DNA from 4 places in the Azonexus caeni genome. Region 1 is predicted to be linked to each of the others. Evidence: predicted binding sites of a transcription regulator. Region 1 holds the regulator's gene; each other region holds the start of a gene.
What was found. Region 1 encodes FNR, which switches genes on or off when oxygen is low (the NO sensors DNR and NnrR bind a similar motif). Its sites were predicted from a motif close to TTGANCTAGNTCAA; they were not measured.

Region 1 (4,098 bases):
GCCGCGATTGACGCGCACCTCGCCGTGATCGTCCACCCAGGAGACGCGGAAGGTGAGTACCCGCTCCGGCTCGACCAGGCGGTCGAGCAGGCCGTGTTCGGCGTAGCGGGGGTGGTCCTCGATGAACGGCCAGAGGCTCTCGATGACCTCGGCGACCGCCTGGTGAAACTCGGGTTGCCCGGGGTTTCGTGCGGCAACATGTTGATTGAATTCTGCGAATGACTTGTAGCGCACGCGGCGGGCTCCCTTTGTTCTTGTTGATCAGTGTGCTGCGGTCGAGGCCGGCTGGATGACCTCGACCACGGTCAGCCGGCGGCTGCTGCCGCCGGGGAAGTCCCAGTCGATTTCATGGCCGACGCCGAGGCCGATCAGCGCGGCGCCGACCGGGGCGAAAACGGAGACCTTGCTGGCCGCCGGGTCGGCCTCGTCGGGATAGACGATCTCGACCTGGCGGCTGTTGCCGGTCTCCTGTTCGGTATAGCGGACGCGCGACCCCATCGTGACGATGTCGGCTGGTATTGATTCGTCGGGGATAACAATGGCGCGCTCAAGCTCGTCGCGCAGATCGTCGGGCGGCTGGATTGCCATCAGGCGAACGAAGTCGCTCTCCCTGATGATCAGGTTGTTCTGCTGCATTTATATGAATTTTCTGGTGATTTTTGTTGATCGGTTTTTTGTGTCGCGGGATTGCGGATGGTAAAAGGAAGTCCGGGGCTTGATAAGCCGGCGACTTTGCACAAGACTGTTTCCTTTTTAATAACAATTGGAGCGCGTGTGCACGACATCAACGACATGCTGCTGTTCGCCCAGGTGGTCAAGGCGCGCAGTTTTTCCGGGGCGGCGTCGCGCCTGGGGATTTCCAAGTCGCGCGTCAGCAAGTCGGTGGCGCGGCTCGAGGCGGCGCTCGGCGTTCGCCTGCTGCAACGCAGTACGCGCCGGCTCAGCCTGACCGAGGTCGGCGAGGCTTACTTCGAGCATTGCGACCGCATCGTCGACGAAATGGCGCAGGCCGAGAACACGATCGGCAGCCTGCACCGCGAGCCGCGCGGCAAGCTGCGCTTCAGCGCGCCGGTCGCCTTCAGCACGCTGCACGTGGCACCGGCGCTGGCCGATTTCATGCTGCAGTACCCGGAGCTGTCGGTGGACATGACGATCAGCGACCGCCTGGTCAATCTGGTGGACGAGGGCTACGACCTGGCGCTGCGCATCGCCCCGGTGCCCGGCGACAATCTGGTCGCCCGGCGGCTGGCGCCGATCCGTCGCAAGATCTGCGGCAGCCCGGCCTACCTGGCGCGCTGGGGGGTACCGGAAAAGCCGGAGGACCTGGCCGGGCACAACTGTCTCGACTACACCTACCTGACGACGCAGGGCTTCTGGCATCTGCGCGGTCCGGCCGGCGACATCTCGGTGCCGGTGGCGGGCAAGCTGCGCATCAACGACGACGAGGCGCTATCGCAGGCGGTGCTGGGCGGGCTGGGGTTGGCCTTGCTGCCGACCTTCATCGTCGGCAGCGAGCTGCAGGCCGGGCGTCTGGTCGAGGTGCTACCCGGCTACGTGCCAGTCGAGCGCTTCATTTACGCGGTGCATCTGCCGAACCGGCACCTGCCGCTGAAGGTGCGCGCCTTCATCGATTTCCTGCAGCAGCGCTTCGGCGACGAGCCGGAATGGGATCGCCCGGCATCGCCGGGCAGTGCGCGCCGCTGGCTCGGGCTGAGCCGTTAGGCTCAGCAGCGGTGGTTCATCAGCGCCTTCAGGCCGCTGACGTTGAGGATGCGGATGTGCTTCTGCTGGACCGCGATGTAGCCTTCTTCCTGGAATTTGGAGAAGGCGCGCGACACGGTTTCCAGCTTAAGGCCGAGGTAGCTGCCGATTTCCTCGCGCGTCATGCGCAGGTAGAACTCGGCGTGCGAGAAGCCGCGCGCCGTGAAGCGCTGCGACAGGTTGAGCAGGAAGGCGGCCAGCCGCTCTTCGGCGCGCATCGTGCCGAGCAGCATCATGACGCCGTGGTCGCGGACGATTTCGCGGCTCATCACCTTGTGGAAGTGATGCTGAAGGTTGTGGATCTCGCGCGACAGGCTTTCCAGGCGGTTGAACGGGATCGCGCAGATCTCGCTGTCTTCCAGCGCGATGGCGTTGCAGGTGTGGTGTTCGGTGCTGATGCCGTCGAGGCCGAGCAGTTCGCCGGCCATCTGGAAGCCGGTGACCTGGTCGCGGCCGTCCTCGAGCAGGACGTCGGTCTTGAAGAAGCCGCTGCGGATCGCGTAGATCGAGTCGAAGGACTCGCCGGCGCGGTACAGGTGATCGCCGCGCTTGATCCGGCGGCGGGTCGAAATCAGGTCGTCGAGACGCTCCAGTTCATCGAGACTGAGACCGAAGGGAAGGCAGAGTTCCCGCAGGTTGCAGTTGGAACAAGCCGTCTTGATGACGGTCAGCGAAATCTCCTGATTCAGCGGGATTGGGCTGGGCATTGGCAACCTGCGTTGGCTTGATCCATGTCAACCGGAAATGCGATCCATCCCCACATAATCGGGCCAAAACTTGGCGCCATGTTCAATGAATTTCGCAACTGAAAACCTCGTCTTCGACCCACAGATCATTCGCCGTTTCGACGTAAACGGCCCCCGCTACACCTCGTATCCCACTGCCGACCGCTTCGTCGAGGCTTTCGACGCCGAGGCTGCCGCTCTCTGGCTCAGCAAGCGCAACATCGGCGGGATCAGCCGACCGCTCTCATTATACTTCCACATCCCTTTCTGCAACACCATCTGTTATTACTGCGCCTGCAACAAGATCATCACCAAGGATCACGGGCGCAGCGCCAAGTACCTGAAATACCTGGGCAAGGAGCTGGCGCTGCAGAGCGCCGCGCTGGAAGGCAGCGAAGGCGAGCATGAGGTGATCCAGCTGCACTGGGGCGGCGGCACGCCGACTTTCCTGTCGCACGACGAAATGCGCCAGTTGATGGCGGAAACCCGACGGCACTTCAAGCTGCTCGACGGCGGCGAGTATTCGATCGAAGTCGACCCGCGCAAGGTCGATACGGCCACCGTGGCGCTGCTCGGCGAACTGGGTTTCAACCGGATGAGCGTCGGCGTCCAGGATTTCGACGAGCGCGTGCAGGTTGCGGTCAACCGCGTGCAGACCGAGGAAGAAACGGCCAATGTGATCAGCGCGGCACGCGCCAACGGTTTCAAATCGGTGTCGATCGACCTCATCTACGGTCTGCCCTTCCAGAGCGTGATGGGTTTCAACCGGACGCTGGAACGCGTCCTGGCGATGGACCCGGACCGCCTGTCGATCTACAACTACGCGCACCTGCCGGGGCTGTTCAAGCCGCAGCGGCGGATTGCCGACGCCGACCTGCCGAATGCCGACACCAAGCTGCAGATCCTGGCGCTGGCGATCAAGAAGCTGACCGATGCCGGTTACGTCTTCATCGGCATGGACCATTTCGCCAAGCCCGACGACGAGCTGGCGGTGGCGCAGCGCCAGGGGCGCCTGCACCGCAACTTCCAGGGTTATTCGACCTACGCCGACTGCGACATGCTGTCCTTCGGCATCTCGTCGATCAGCAAGGTCGGTCCGACCTACTACCAGAACGTCAAGACGCTCGACGAGTACTACGACCGGCTCGACGCGCCGATGCTGCCGGTGGTGCGCGGCATCGAGCTGACCGCCGACGACATCCTGCGGCGTTCGATCATCCAGGCGCTGATGTGCCATTTCGAGCTGTCGATCGAAAGCATCGAGAGTTCGCACCTGATCGACTTCCACAAGTATTTCGCGGCCGAGATCGAGGATCTGCGCGAGATGGAACGCGGCGGTCTGCTCAAGATCGAACGCGACTGGATCACCGTGCTGCCGCCGGGGCGCATGCTGGTCCGTGTCATCGCCATGGCCTTCGACCGCTACCTGCGCGCCGACCGGCAGCGGACGCGTTACTCCAAGGTGATCTGAGCGGCGTGTCAGGAAGGCCCGGGGCGGGTTACACTGCGGGCTTTCCTGTCGCAAGCCTTGCCCCATGCCTGATTCCGGCTTCCTGGCGCTGTTTCTCGTTGGTCTGCTCGGTGGTGCGCACTGCGTCGGCATGTGCGGCGG
Region 2 (4,098 bases), on a different contig from region 1:
AAGTTGCCCGACGGCACGCAGAACGACACCGTTTCGTCGTTCGATTGGGTGGCCAGGAAATAGCCCTGGAAGTAATAGACGATCTGCGCCGCGACGCGCGCCCAGTTGATCGAATTGACGGCGCCGATCTTGTACTGCTTCTTGAACGCGGCGTCGTTGGAAACCGCCTTGACGATGTCCTGGGCGTCGTCGAACATGCCGCGCACGGCGATGTTGAAGATGTTGGCGTCGGTCAGCGAGTACATCTGGGCGCGCTGGAAGGCGCTCATCTTGCCGTCCGGCGAGAGCATGAAGACCTTGACGTTGTGCTTGCCTCGCATCGCGTATTCGGCGGCGGAGCCGGTGTCGCCGGAGGTGGCGCCGAGGATGTTGATCGATTCGCCGCGCTTGTCCAGAACATACTCGAACAGGTTGCCGAGCAACTGCATCGCCATGTCCTTGAAGGCGAGCGTCGGACCGTTCGACAGCTCCTGCGTGTACAGCCCATCTTCCAGCTTGGTCAGCGGCGTGATCTCGGCTGCGTTGCCGCCGTTGCGGGTGAAGCGGTAGACGTCGGCGGTGTAGGTCCTGGCGACGATGGCCTTGAGGTCGGCGGCCGGGATGTCGGTGATGAACTTCGAGAGGATCTCGAATGCCAGGTCGGCGTAGGACAACTGGCGCCAGGCGTCGAGTTCGGCGCGCGTCACCTGCGGATAGGTTTCGGGCAGATAAAGCCCGCCGTCCGGCGCCAGCCCGCCGAGGAGGATGTCGCAGAAAGCCTGGGGCGCGGACTGGCCGCGGGTCGAGATGTAGCGCATGGCGTCGGAACCTGGAAAGCGGAAAAAACCGGGATTTTACCGCGTCGGGCGCGCGATACGCATGGCCATGATGAGGCGCAGCACGAACCAGCCGAGCGCGCTGCCGACCAGAAGGCCGGCCGGCATGGCGGCGTCGGCGATGAAAGCGAGGCCGGCGGCGAAGAACAGCAGGCCGCGCCAGCGCCCGCCGACCGCCAGGCAGTCGCGCATCGCCTCACGCGCCGGCGTGCGCACGCCCGGGTGGCGCCAGACCGGCAGCAGTTGCGTCAGCGCCCCGCTCACCAGCGGCAGCAGGAAAGCCGCCGCCCAGGCCGCCAGCGTCGGCCGTGCGGCGATCAGGCCGGCGCCGTGCAAGGCCCCGGCGAACAGGCAGAGCAACCAACCGCACACCGCCGCCAGCAGCGCCGCGACGGCGCCGTCGCCGAGCAGGGCGGCAGCCTTGAAACGGCGCAGCCAGTGGGCAACCAGGCCGAGAGCGATAACGACGAGGATCGCCGCGCCGGCCACCGCCAGCGGCCAGTACAGGGCGCTGCCGACCGCCAGCAGGAGAACGGCGGCGACTTGCGGCCACAGCCGGCGCCGCAGCCAGCCGGCGGCCTGGGGATCGGGCTGGCCGAGCGCGGTCGGCAGCAGCAGCGGCAAGGTGCCGAAAGCCGCCAGCCCGACCAGGCCCAGGGTATTGAGGTGCAGATGCAGGCGCCGCCAGCTCAGCCAGTGTTCCGGCCAGATTCCCATCGCCAGCACGGCGAGCAGCGCGGTCATCAGCAGCAGCACGGCCGCCGCGTACCAGCGCCAGCCGGGATGCGGCGTGCCGAGCGCGGCGCGCGCCCGGCGTACGATCCAGGCGAGGAGCGCGGCGGCCAGTCCGAGATCGAGGAAAGCCGCGAGAAACACGGCCGGGTAAGGCAGGACGCCGAAAAAACCGGCCACGGCGAGCCCGCCGCTGGCCTGCGCCAGCCACGGCAGCCTCCGGACGGCGGCCGGCGCGTCACCGGTGCGCGTCAGCACCGGCACGAAATGGATCATCGCCGCGAAGATCAGCGGCACGATGCCGCCAGCGAAGGCCAGATGAGCCACCGCCGCCGGCGTGCCGACCCCGGCCGCGCCGGCCAGAGCGGCGAGCACGAGGCAGCACAGCGCGGCGACGGCGATCCGCGTCAACTGCCGAGCACCTTGAAATCGATGACGATGGCGCCCGGCTCGCGCTGAACGTAGGCAATCGCCACCTGTTCGCCGTAACGCTGCTGCATCTGGGCGAGCAGCGGCAGCGGGTCGTGGTCGTTGCAGAAACGCATCGTCTCGCCGGGCATCAGCGACTCCAGCGCACCGAAGATGGCGGCGTGGCGGAAACGCTTGGCGACGCCGCGCGCATCGAAGGGGTAGAGGGCTTCCGGCGTGGGGTGGTCGCAGGCATGCAGGGTCTGGGTCATCGTGATTCCTTGGTCAATTGGCCCTTCAGGGCGGGAATACGCAGTCTGCCGGCCACAACGCGCAATTTCCTTGATCCATATCGCCATCGCCAAAAAGACGAAGGGGGCCGCAGCCCCCTTTTGTGCTCCGCTAGCCTGCCGGCTTACTGCAGTTCTTCCAGGCGGATGCGCTTGACCTGGCCCTTGACCGCGGCCAGCGCCTCGACCTTGGCGATTGCGGCGAGCGCGGCGCTCTCGCTGCAGACGTGGGTGAGGATGATGATGTCGGTCTCGCCCTCGCCTTCTTCCGGCTCGCGCTGCAGCATGGCGTCGATCGAGATGCCCTGGTCGGCGAGGATGCGGGTGACGTCGGCGAGCACGCCGGCCTTGTCCTCGACGCGCAGGCGCAGATAGTTGCCGGTCTCGATCTCGCTCATCGGCAGGATCGGCAGGTTGGACATCGCGTTCGGCTGGAAAGCCAGGTGCGGCACGCGGTGTTCCGGGTCGGCGGTGGCCAGGCGGGTGACGTCGACCAGGTCGGCGATCACTGCCGAAGCGGTCGGCTCGGCGCCGGCGCCCTTGCCGTAGTAGAGCGTGGTGCCGACGGCGTCGCCCTTGACGACGACAGCGTTCATCGCGCCCTCGACGTTGGCGATCAGGCGCTTGGCCGGGATCAGCGTCGGATGCACGCGCAGTTCGATGCCCTGCTCGCGGCGCTTGGCGATGCCGAGCAGCTTGATGCGGTAGCCGAGCTGTTCGGCGTACTTGATGTCGGAGGCTTCGAGCTTGGTGATGCCCTCGACGTAGGCCTTGTCGAACTGCACCGGGATGCCGTAGGCGATCGAGGCGATCAGCGTCGCCTTGTGCGCGGCATCGACGCCTTCGATGTCGAAGGTCGGATCGGCCTCGGCGTAACCCAGACGCTGCGCCTCGGCAAGCACGTCGGCGAACGACAGGCCCTTGTCGCGCATTTCCGAGAGGATGAAGTTGGTGGTGCCGTTGATGATGCCGGCGGCCCATTCGATGCGGTTGGCGGTGAGGCCTTCGCGCAGCGCCTTGATGATCGGGATGCCGCCGGCGACGGCAGCTTCGAAAGCGACCATGACGCCCTTCTCCTGAGCGGCGGTGAAGATCTCGGTGCCATGCACGGCGAGCAGCGCCTTGTTGGCGGTGACGACATGCTTGCCGGCGACGATCGCCTGCATCACGACTTCCTTGGCAACACCGTAGCCGCCGATCAGTTCGACGATGATGTCGATTTCCGGATCGTTGACCAGGGCGAAGGCATCGTCGGTGACGCGGGCTTCGCCGCCGGTCACCTGACGGGCCAGTTCGACGTTCTTGTCGGCCACGGCGGTAATTCGAATCGGCCGGCCGGCGCGGCGGGTGATTTCTTCCGCGTTGCGCTTGAGAACGGTCCAGGTGCCACCGCCGACGGTGCCGATGCCGATAAGGCCAACATTGATGGGTTTCATAGGTCAGTCTTTGTTGATGAGGTGATTGGTGTTGTGACGTTTGCGATAGTTTTCGAGGAAGCGGGCAAGGCGGCCGACCGCTTCCTTGAGGTCATCCTCGTGCGGCAGGAAGACGAGGCGGAAATGGTCCGGATGCGGCCAGTTGAAGCCGGTGCCCTGGACCAGCAGCACTTTTTCTTCCTGCAGCAGTTCGGCGATGAACTGCTGGTCGTTCTTGATCGGGTAGATCTTGGGATCGAGCTTCGGGAACATGTACAGCGTCGCCTTCGGCTTGACGCAGGAAACCCCCGGAATCGCGTTGATCAGCTGGTGGGCGACGTCGCGCTGGCGGCGCATGCGCCCGCCCTCGCCGACCAGGTCGTCGATGCTCTGGTAACCGCCGAGCGCGGTCTGGATGCCGTGCTGGCCGGGCGCATT
Region 3 (4,098 bases), on a different contig from region 1:
CGTCGATCTCGTAGCTGATGTCAGCCGAGGTGAACATGTCGAAGTTGTAGCCGGGGAAGCTGGACACCAGGGCCTGGGCGGTGGTCAAGGTCGGATCGATGCGGTTGAATCGCTCGGCCGCCTTCTCCAGCCAGGTTTTGATGCCTGCACCCGTCACCTTCACGGCGTAGACGGTATTGGGGTACAGGTAAAGGTCGGCGGCGTTATTGATGGCGATGGGGCCTTTGGCCACGTCGGTGAAGTCGGTGCCACCGGCAAAACCGCTCTTGAACGGGGCGCTCACCGACAGCACCGGCAGGTCTTTGTACTGCGGCAGATTGGCGCTGACGTATCTGGCCACGTAGTCAGCCTGGGCGGCGTTGACCACCTGAATGGCCGTTACGTCACCGACATCGGCAAAGTAGCTGGACAGCGCGAAGTCAGACTGGCCTATGGGCGTCTTCACATAGGTGATGGCGGCCTCGTGCTCGGTTTTCACGGCATTGCCAATGGCCGGGTCAACTTCGACATAGGTTTTGGCCGTGGCATCGAGCAAGGTTTTGCGCACGCTGACCTCGGTTTTGCCGGTGTCGATGGTCCATTTGCCGTTTTTCACAACCAGGCTGTAGTTGATGACGCCGATGGCCTTGCCCCAGTAGCTGGGCATGACGGCAGGTACGCCAAAGAAGCTGCCCTTGATCTTGTCCACGCCCTCGGCGCCGCATGCTGCGGTGGTGCAGGTGGCGTTGGGGAATTCACTGTGCGAATGGCCCATCAGGATGCCGTCAATACCAGCCACCTTGGCCAAATGGTAATTGGCATTTTCCATGGTGGGGGTGTAGGTGCTGGTGTCCCAGCCGCCATGCGAGGCAGCGATGACGATGTCTGCTCCGTCGGCGCGGGCCAGGGGCACGTACTTTTGGGCAGCCTCGACCACTCCCTGCACGTCCACCTTGCCATCCAGCCAGCGCTTGTCCCAGTTCAGGATAGGCGGGGGGGCAAAGCCGATCACCGCCACTTTCACGGTGCTTTCGATGGCTTTGCCGTCCTTGTCTTTGCCGGTCACTTTCTTGCTGATGAGGGTGTAAGGCTTGTAGAGCGTCTGCCCGTCCTTCTTGCTGGTCACATTGGCCAGCACCAGCGGGAAAGCGGGACCGGTGCAGGTGGGCTGGCTGGCCACGGCTGCCATGCCATCCACGTTGAATTTCGCTCCCGTGACCTGCGCCAGGTAGGGCAGACCGTAGTTGAACTCATGGTTGCCCAGAGTGCCAGCGTCGAAGCCAATGGTGTCCATGGCCTTGTAGGTGGCCAGCTTCTGGTCGCAGGCCACCGGGGTCACCAGGGCCTGGTAGTCGGCCAGGGCCGTGCCCTGGATGGTGTCGCCGTTGTCGATCAGCAGGTTGTTGGGAAACGCCGTGCGCGCCTGCTTGATGAGGGTGGCAGTGCGCTCGAATCCCAGGCTTTTATCTTCGGCCAGCTTGAAATAGTCGTAGCTGAGGAGGTTGGCGTGCAGGTCGGTGGTTTCCAGAATGGCTAGCTGGGCGGTGCTGCCATCGGGCAGGAGAGCGCCGACGTCGTCGTCACTGCCCAGGCAGGCGCTGAGGCTCAGGCACAGCGCCGCGAGAAAGGTCAATCGGATGCCAGAGTGGGCCAGCGGCTCGGCGGATGGAGAGGTAAACATGAAGCGCTCCCGTTCGGTTGAAAGAGCGAGAGACTATGGAAGCACCATGACACGCCGGTGAAGCCTCCGGGTCAGCTACATGTCAGCCCGGCAGGACTTCGATATTCATGGTCGTCTGCACCGCAGAACGTGCTGCCGCGAGCCCGGAACGGGTTGGTTGATGGTAAACAGGCAGGCATCGGCCACGGCTTCAATGGGCGCTGGAATTCGCTTGACAAGGAGCAGAAGCAATGAAAAGCCCCGTCGTAGCCATACGGTTTAATGCAAAACTGCGTCACGCAAGAATTTTTGGAAGAGAACGACAGGGGCTGGCTGATCGAAGCCGGTGCCGGCGAAAACTGGCACAGCTCGCGGCCTGGACGCCGGAGCCGGCTTGGCCCTGCCTGAAGAGCATGGCCCTGATCCCCGGTACCGGGGGCGCCAATCCCGGCGCTTCCCCGATTTTGATTTCCATCAAGGCCGCATTCCGGCGCGCCAGCGGAGAATGCCGGCGAACCCCAACTGGAGCCTGGTCATGAGCATTCGTGAATTCCTGATCGACGATCACCGTCATTGCGACGATTTCTATGCCGCTGCCGAGCAGGCGGTCGAACGCGGCGACGCGGCGGCTGCCGCGGCGGCCTTCGGGCAGTTCCGCGCGGCGCTGCTGCGCCACTTCGCGGCCGAGGAGCAGACGCTGTTCCCGGCCTTCGAAGCGCGTACCGGCATGACCATGGGGCCGACGCAAATGATGCGCATCGAGCACGAGCAGATGCGTGGGCTGGTCGAAGTCGCCGAGGAGGCGCTGGACGGCGGCGACCTGGAGGAATTTCTCGGCCAGGCGGAAAGCCTGCTGATCATGATGCAGCAGCACAACATGAAGGAAGAGAACGTCCTCTACCCGATGTGCGACCAGCACCTGGCCGGCGAGCCGGCGGTGCTGGAACGCCTGCAAAGCGAGCTGGCCTGATGGACATCCCCGCCGAACGCACGGTCGACGCGCGCTACCTGGAGCCGCCGCAGCCTTTCGTCGACACCATGGAAATGCTGGCGACGCTGCAGCCGGGCGAGGAAATGCTGCTCCTCCTGTTCCGCGAGCCGCACCCGCTCTACCGCGTGCTGCAACAGAACGGCCACCGCTGGCGGACCGAACTGCGCGACGACGGCACCTTCGCCGTGCGCATCACCTGCTGAGGCGGTCGTGGCCAGCGGCATGCTCTCCTTCGACCAGGTGCCGCCGCTGGCGGCGCCGCTGCGTTTCTTCGTCACCGCGCCGCTGTTCATCGCGCTCGCCGGGCTGCTTGCCGTGATCGACGGGCCGGCCATCCTGGCTTCGCGGTGGACGCCGGCGGCGCTCGCCGCCACCCATCTGCTCACCGTCGGCTTCATGCTGCAGGTCATGCTCGGCGCGCTGATCCAGGTTCTGCCAGTGGTCGCCGGCGCCGCGCTGGCGCGGCCGCTGTGGGTGGCGCGTATCGTCCATCCGGCGATCAACCTTGGCGCGCTGGCGCTGGCCGGCGGCTTCCTGTGGTCGGCGCCGGGCTGGCTGCATGCCGCCGGCACGCTGCTGGCGCTGGCTCTGCTGGTCTTCGTCGTGGCTGCCGGCAGCGCGTTGTTCCGGGTGCCGTCGACCAGTCCGAGCATCCGCGGGATCAAGTTGTCGCTGGCCGGCCTCGCCGTGGTCGGCGGCAGCGGCCTGTTCATGCTGCTGGCACTGGCCGGCGGCTGGTCGCTGCCCTTGCTGGCGTTGGCCGATCTGCATGCCGCCTGGGGCCTGGCCGGCTGGGCCGGCGTGCTGCTGGCGGCGGTGGCCTACGTGGTGGTGCCGATGTTCCAGCTGACGCCGGGTTATGCGGCGCGCCCGGCGTGGGGCTTCCCGCTCTTCCTGTTCACCGTGCTGCTTGCCTGGAGCGCCGCGCTGGCGTTCGACGCCGAATGGCCGGCGCGGCTCGGCCGCCTGCTGCTCGCCGGCGGCGGCGCCGCCTTCGCGCTGCAGACCTTGCGCCTGCAGGCCAAGCGGCGGCGGGCGCGGCCCGACAGCACCTTCCGTTATTGGCAGTTCGGCCTCTACGGCGCGCTGCTGGCGCTTGCCATGCTCGCTGCCGGCGCGCTGTTCCCGGCGCTCGCCGACGATCCGCAGTGGACGCCGGCCTTCGGCCTGGTCTTGCTGCTCGGCGCTTTCGTGCCGCTGATCGTCGGTATGCTGGCCAAGATCGTTCCCTTCCTGCTCTGGCTCGACCTGCAGAACCACGGCCTGGTCGGCAAGGCCTTGCCGCCGATGAACAAGCTGTTGCCCGAGGCGCCGATGCAGCGCCAGTTCCGGGTCTTCGTCGCCGCCGCCGGGCTGGCGCTGGCTGCCGTTTTCCTGCCCGACTGGCTGAGCCGCCCGGCCGGCGCGTTGCTGATCGCGGCCGCGCTCTGGCTCGCCGTCAACCTGACGCAGGCGGCGTGGCGGCACG
Region 4 (4,098 bases), on a different contig from region 1:
CCAGAGCCAGCGAATGCGGCCACTGCGGCAGCTTGTGGCCGATTTCGGCGATCAGCGCCGGCAGCCGGAAACGGGGAATGACGAAATGCGGGCTCATGCGGGGGCTCCGGTGCGGGCGGGTGGCGGGATGTGATGCGTGGCGATCCCGGCGTCGCCGAACCAGTAACCGTCGACCAGACCGCATTCGCTCCACGCCGCCGTATCGACGGTGGGCGTCTGGCCGTTCCGGGCGGCGGCGAAGGCGGCGATGATTTCGTCGATCCGGTTCTTCTGCGGGCTGAGACGGACGATGTCGATGCCAAGTTCGCGCAGCGTCGGCATCTCGCCGAGCAGGCAGTAGGTCTGCGCCGACATCGTCTGGATCCCGTTGATGGTCAGGAAGGCCTGGCCTTCGCGGGTCTTCAGCGTCAGTCCTTCGGCATGGTCGAGACACTTGAACTGGCAGTCGTCCTTGTTCAGCTCGTAATGGCGGGCGGTGAAGCAGCGTGCGGAGAAGGCGAGCGGAATCTTGCCGAAGGCGAACACTTCCGTTTCGACACCGGCCGGGCGGCTGGCGTGCAGCGTTTCGATCAGCGCGCGCGAGGCTTCCAGCGGCGGCACCCAGCGCTTCATGCCGTAGCGGGCGAAGGTGGCGAGGGTGGCTTCGTTGTAGATGTTGAGGTGCGGGCCGGCGACGAAATCCTGACCGGAGACCAGATTGATCGCCCCGAGATCGTTGGCTTCGACCTTGCAGCCGGCTTCATCGACGATACGGCGCAGCGCCTTGAGGTCGCTTTCCGATTCGAGCAGCGCCTGCGCCGAAATGACGACTTCCTTGCCGGCATCGGTCAGGTCGCGAGCCAGGCCAATCCAGTCGGCGGTGCGCAACTGCTGGCGGCGCGAGCAGACGACTTCGCCGACGTGGATGATGTCGAGTGCCGGGTTCTCCGCCATCGCCGCGTAGAACTCCATGACTTCTGCCTTGGGCCAGAACCAGAGCAGGGGGCCGAGCGACAGTTTCATGCTTATCTCCAGGGCCGGTTGTAGGCGCCCAGCGTTGCCTGGTTGCCTTCGGAAACCTTGGCCAGTTCGGCCTGCCAGGCCGGCTTGACGTGGTAGCGTTCGGCGCCGTCGCGCAGCGCGTCGAGCGCGGCGCGCAGGGTGCGGGTGACCTGGGTGACGTAGGTCGGGCTGCGCTGGCGGCCTTCGACCTTGATCGCGCGCACGCCGATCTTGACGATCTCCGGTAGGATTTCCAGGACGTTGAGGCTGGTCGGTTCTTCCAGCGCGTAGTAGGTTTCGCCGCGCACGTCGAAGCGGCCCTTGCACAGCGTCGGGTAGCCGGCCGGTTCGCTGTCGCCGAAACGGTCGATCAGAATGCCGTTGAGGCGGGTTTCCATGGCGCCCGGTTGCTTGTCCCACTTGACGTACTTGGCCGGCGAGCAGGCGCCGACGGTATTGGGCGATTCGCCGCAGGCGTAGGACGACAGCCAGCAGCGGCCCTCGTTCATCACGCACAGGCTGCCGAAGCCGAAGACCTCGATTTCCACCTCGGTGTTGCGGATGACGTTCTCGACCTGGGCCAGCGTCAGCACGCGCGGCAGGACGGCGCGGCGGATGCCGAACTCGCGGCGGCAGAAGTTGATTGCTTCGTAGCTGGTGGCCGAGCCCTGCACCGACAGGTGCAGGCGCTGCTGCGGGTGGCGCCGGCTGGCGTAGTCGAGTAGCCCGACATCGGCCAGGATGATCGCGTCGACGCCGAGGTCGACCGCGGCGTCGACCGCCTTGTGCCAGTCGCCGACACGGCCGGCCTGGGGGAAGGTGTTGATCGCCAGCAAGACCTCGCGGCCCCTGGCGTGGGCATAACGGACGCCGTCGCCCATGGTCTTCGGATCGAAGTTGAGGCCGGCGAAATTGCGCGCGTTGGTATCGTTCTTGAAGCCGAGGTAGACGGCATCGGCGCCATTGTCGACGGCGGCCTTGAGGGCCGGCAGGCTGCCGGCCGGACAGACGAGGTCGGGCAGTTGGGGCATGGCGGGTTCCAGGCAGGTGAAGCAGAGAAGTATAGCGGCTCGCATCCGGCTGCCGTTGATCCGCATCAAAAGCCAGGCTCGTGCTAGGATTGAGCAACGTAACGTTCGCCCGGAACTCAGCTTCATGTCCGACCATCGTGTTCTCGTCGTCGATGACGAAGCCATCAACCTGATGCTGATCGAGGATTTTCTCGAGCAGGAGAAGTTGGCGCTCGAGTTGTTCGCCGACCCGCTCGCCGCCTGGCAGCGTCTGGCGGCGCCCGACAGCGATTTCGCACTGGTCGTGCTCGATCGCATGATGCCGGGGATGGACGGCATCGAGTTCCTGCGCCGGGTCAAGGCGGAGAGGCGCTTCGCCGATGTGCCGGTGATCATGCAGACGGCAGCGTCGGCGCCGGAACAGGTGCGCGAGGGTCTGGAGGCCGGCGCCTACTACTACCTGACCAAGCCCTATGCGCCGGAAGCGCTGATCTCGATCGTCCGCGCGGCGCTCGAGGACCGTCGCGCCCGCGTTTCTCTGCGCACGCTCGCGGCGCACATCGAGGAAGCACAGAAGCTACTCGTCTGCGCCGAATACGGCTTTTCCACGCTGGAGGAAATCTCTTGTCTGGTGCCGGTGCTGGCCGGCATCTGCCCGGAGCCCGATCGCGTCGCCCCCGGTCTGTCGGACCTCATGGTCAATGCGGTCGAACATGGCAATCTGGGGATTTCCTACCGCGAGAAGTCGCTGCTCAAATGGGACGGCGACTGGGAAGGCGAAATCCGCAAGCGGCTCGTTCAGCCCGAATTCCGCGAGCGGCGGGCAAGCGTACGCATCGAGCGGACAGCGTCGGCGATTTCCTTCCGTATCGCCGACCAGGGGCGCGGTTTCGACTGGCGCAAATTCCTCGATTTCGACCCCGAGCGCGTCTTCGACCCCAACGGCCGGGGAATTGCCATGGCGCGGATGACCAGTTTCAGCCGCCTGCAGTACGAAGGTTGCGGCAACGTCGTCGTTGCCACCGTCGATTTGCCCGCGGCGGCGTAAGCGGCTTCAGCGGGTAACGATAGTCGGCTGGTAACCGAGGCTGCTGCGGAAGCGATCGGCGACCACCTGTGCCTCGGTGCGCGAGGCGTAAGGGCCGAGCTGCAGGCGGTGCAGCCCGTTGGCGCGCAGAATGTGCATGCGGGCATCGACCCAGTCGAGTTCTCTTTCCAGATGCAGTTTCAGATTATCGGCGTTGTCGGCATTGGCGAAAGCGCCAAGCTGCAGGTATACCCCGGACGGCAGGGCGGTTTCGACGACCGGTGCCGGAGGTGGTGCGGCACTGGGAGCGGCTGGCGGCGCCACCTGAGCATAGGTGGTGCTGGTTTCCTGGCCGGGGATGATCGCCTCGACTTCGACTTCACCGCTGCCGCCCTGAACCAGTCCGAGCTTGTAGGCGGCGGTGTAGGAGAGGTCGATGATGCGGCTGGCGTGGAAAGGACCGCGATCGATGACGCGGACCACCACCGAGCGGCCGTTCTGCACGTTGCTGACGCGCACGTAGGAAGGCAGGGCCAGCGTTGGATGGGCGGCGGTCATGGCGAACATGTCGTAGGGTTCGCCGATCGAGGTCTTCTGTCCGTGGAACTTCTTGCCGTACCAGCTGGCGATGCCGCGCGCCTTGTAAGGGCGCACGCTGGTGTTCGGCACATAACTGGTGCCGAACACTTCGTAGGGGCGTAGCGCCGGTTTGTGCAGCGGTTCCCAGCGCGGGACCGCGTCAGGGGTCTGTTCAAGGTTTTCCGGAATTTCGTCGCCCGGGCCGTCGTCCTTGTAATAGCCGCCGCCCCAGCGTCGGTTGGGCGCTGCCTGGCCGGTCGGTCGCGCGGTGCTGGCTGTTGGCCGCTCGTTCCTGGCCACGGGTTCGGGTGTGCTGCCGCAGGCGGCAAGTACGAAACACGGAAGAAGCAGGCGCCAGATGTTTTTCATTTCTTGACCAGCATGCGGTGGGTGTGAATGCTCATCAGGATGCCGATGCCCAGCATCAGTGTGATCAGCGCGGTGCCGCCGTAGCTGATGAAGGGCAGCGGTACGCCGACGACTGGCAGGATACCCGAGACC

Region 2: the regulator FNR is predicted to act here: its motif matches at 2,298-2,311, upstream of ACLIIZ_RS02965 (DUF2249 domain-containing protein).
Region 3: the regulator FNR is predicted to act here: its motif matches at 2,104-2,117, upstream of ACLIIZ_RS20495 (hemerythrin domain-containing protein).
Region 4: the regulator FNR is predicted to act here: its motif matches at 2,068-2,081, upstream of ubiU (ubiquinone anaerobic biosynthesis protein UbiU).

What each region holds. Positions count from the first base shown of each region.
Region 1 is NZ_JBKJAD010000007.1:79,456-83,553, forward strand. Features, by position in the region: gene gdhA (NADP-specific glutamate dehydrogenase) at 1-234, opposite strand, end outside; gene rnk (nucleoside diphosphate kinase regulator) at 262-636, opposite strand; gene ACLIIZ_RS09590 (LysR family transcriptional regulator) at 775-1,722, shown strand; gene fnr (fumarate/nitrate reduction transcriptional regulator Fnr) at 1,725-2,468, opposite strand; gene hemN (oxygen-independent coproporphyrinogen III oxidase) at 2,554-3,957, shown strand; gene ACLIIZ_RS09605 (sulfite exporter TauE/SafE family protein) at 4,022-4,098, shown strand, end outside.
Region 2 is NZ_JBKJAD010000002.1:26,082-30,179, forward strand. Features, by position in the region: gene thrC (threonine synthase) at 1-797, opposite strand, end outside; gene ACLIIZ_RS02960 (hypothetical protein) at 834-1,958, opposite strand; gene ACLIIZ_RS02965 (DUF2249 domain-containing protein) at 1,955-2,227, opposite strand; gene ACLIIZ_RS02970 (homoserine dehydrogenase) at 2,371-3,681, opposite strand; gene ACLIIZ_RS02975 (pyridoxal phosphate-dependent aminotransferase) at 3,685-4,098, opposite strand, start outside.
Region 3 is NZ_JBKJAD010000037.1:5,622-9,719, reverse strand. Features, by position in the region: gene ACLIIZ_RS20500 (bifunctional 2',3'-cyclic-nucleotide 2'-phosphodiesterase/3'-nucleotidase) at 1-1,660, opposite strand, end outside; gene ACLIIZ_RS20495 (hemerythrin domain-containing protein) at 2,175-2,609, shown strand; gene ACLIIZ_RS20490 (DUF2249 domain-containing protein) at 2,609-2,833, shown strand; gene ACLIIZ_RS20485 (hypothetical protein) at 2,841-4,098, shown strand, end outside.
Region 4 is NZ_JBKJAD010000027.1:14,855-18,952, forward strand. Features, by position in the region: gene ubiT (ubiquinone anaerobic biosynthesis accessory factor UbiT) at 1-97, opposite strand, end outside; gene ACLIIZ_RS18730 (U32 family peptidase) at 94-1,002, opposite strand; gene ubiU (ubiquinone anaerobic biosynthesis protein UbiU) at 1,005-2,012, opposite strand; gene ACLIIZ_RS18740 (response regulator) at 2,137-3,039, shown strand; gene ACLIIZ_RS18745 (septal ring lytic transglycosylase RlpA family protein) at 3,046-3,966, opposite strand; gene rodA (rod shape-determining protein RodA) at 3,963-4,098, opposite strand, start outside.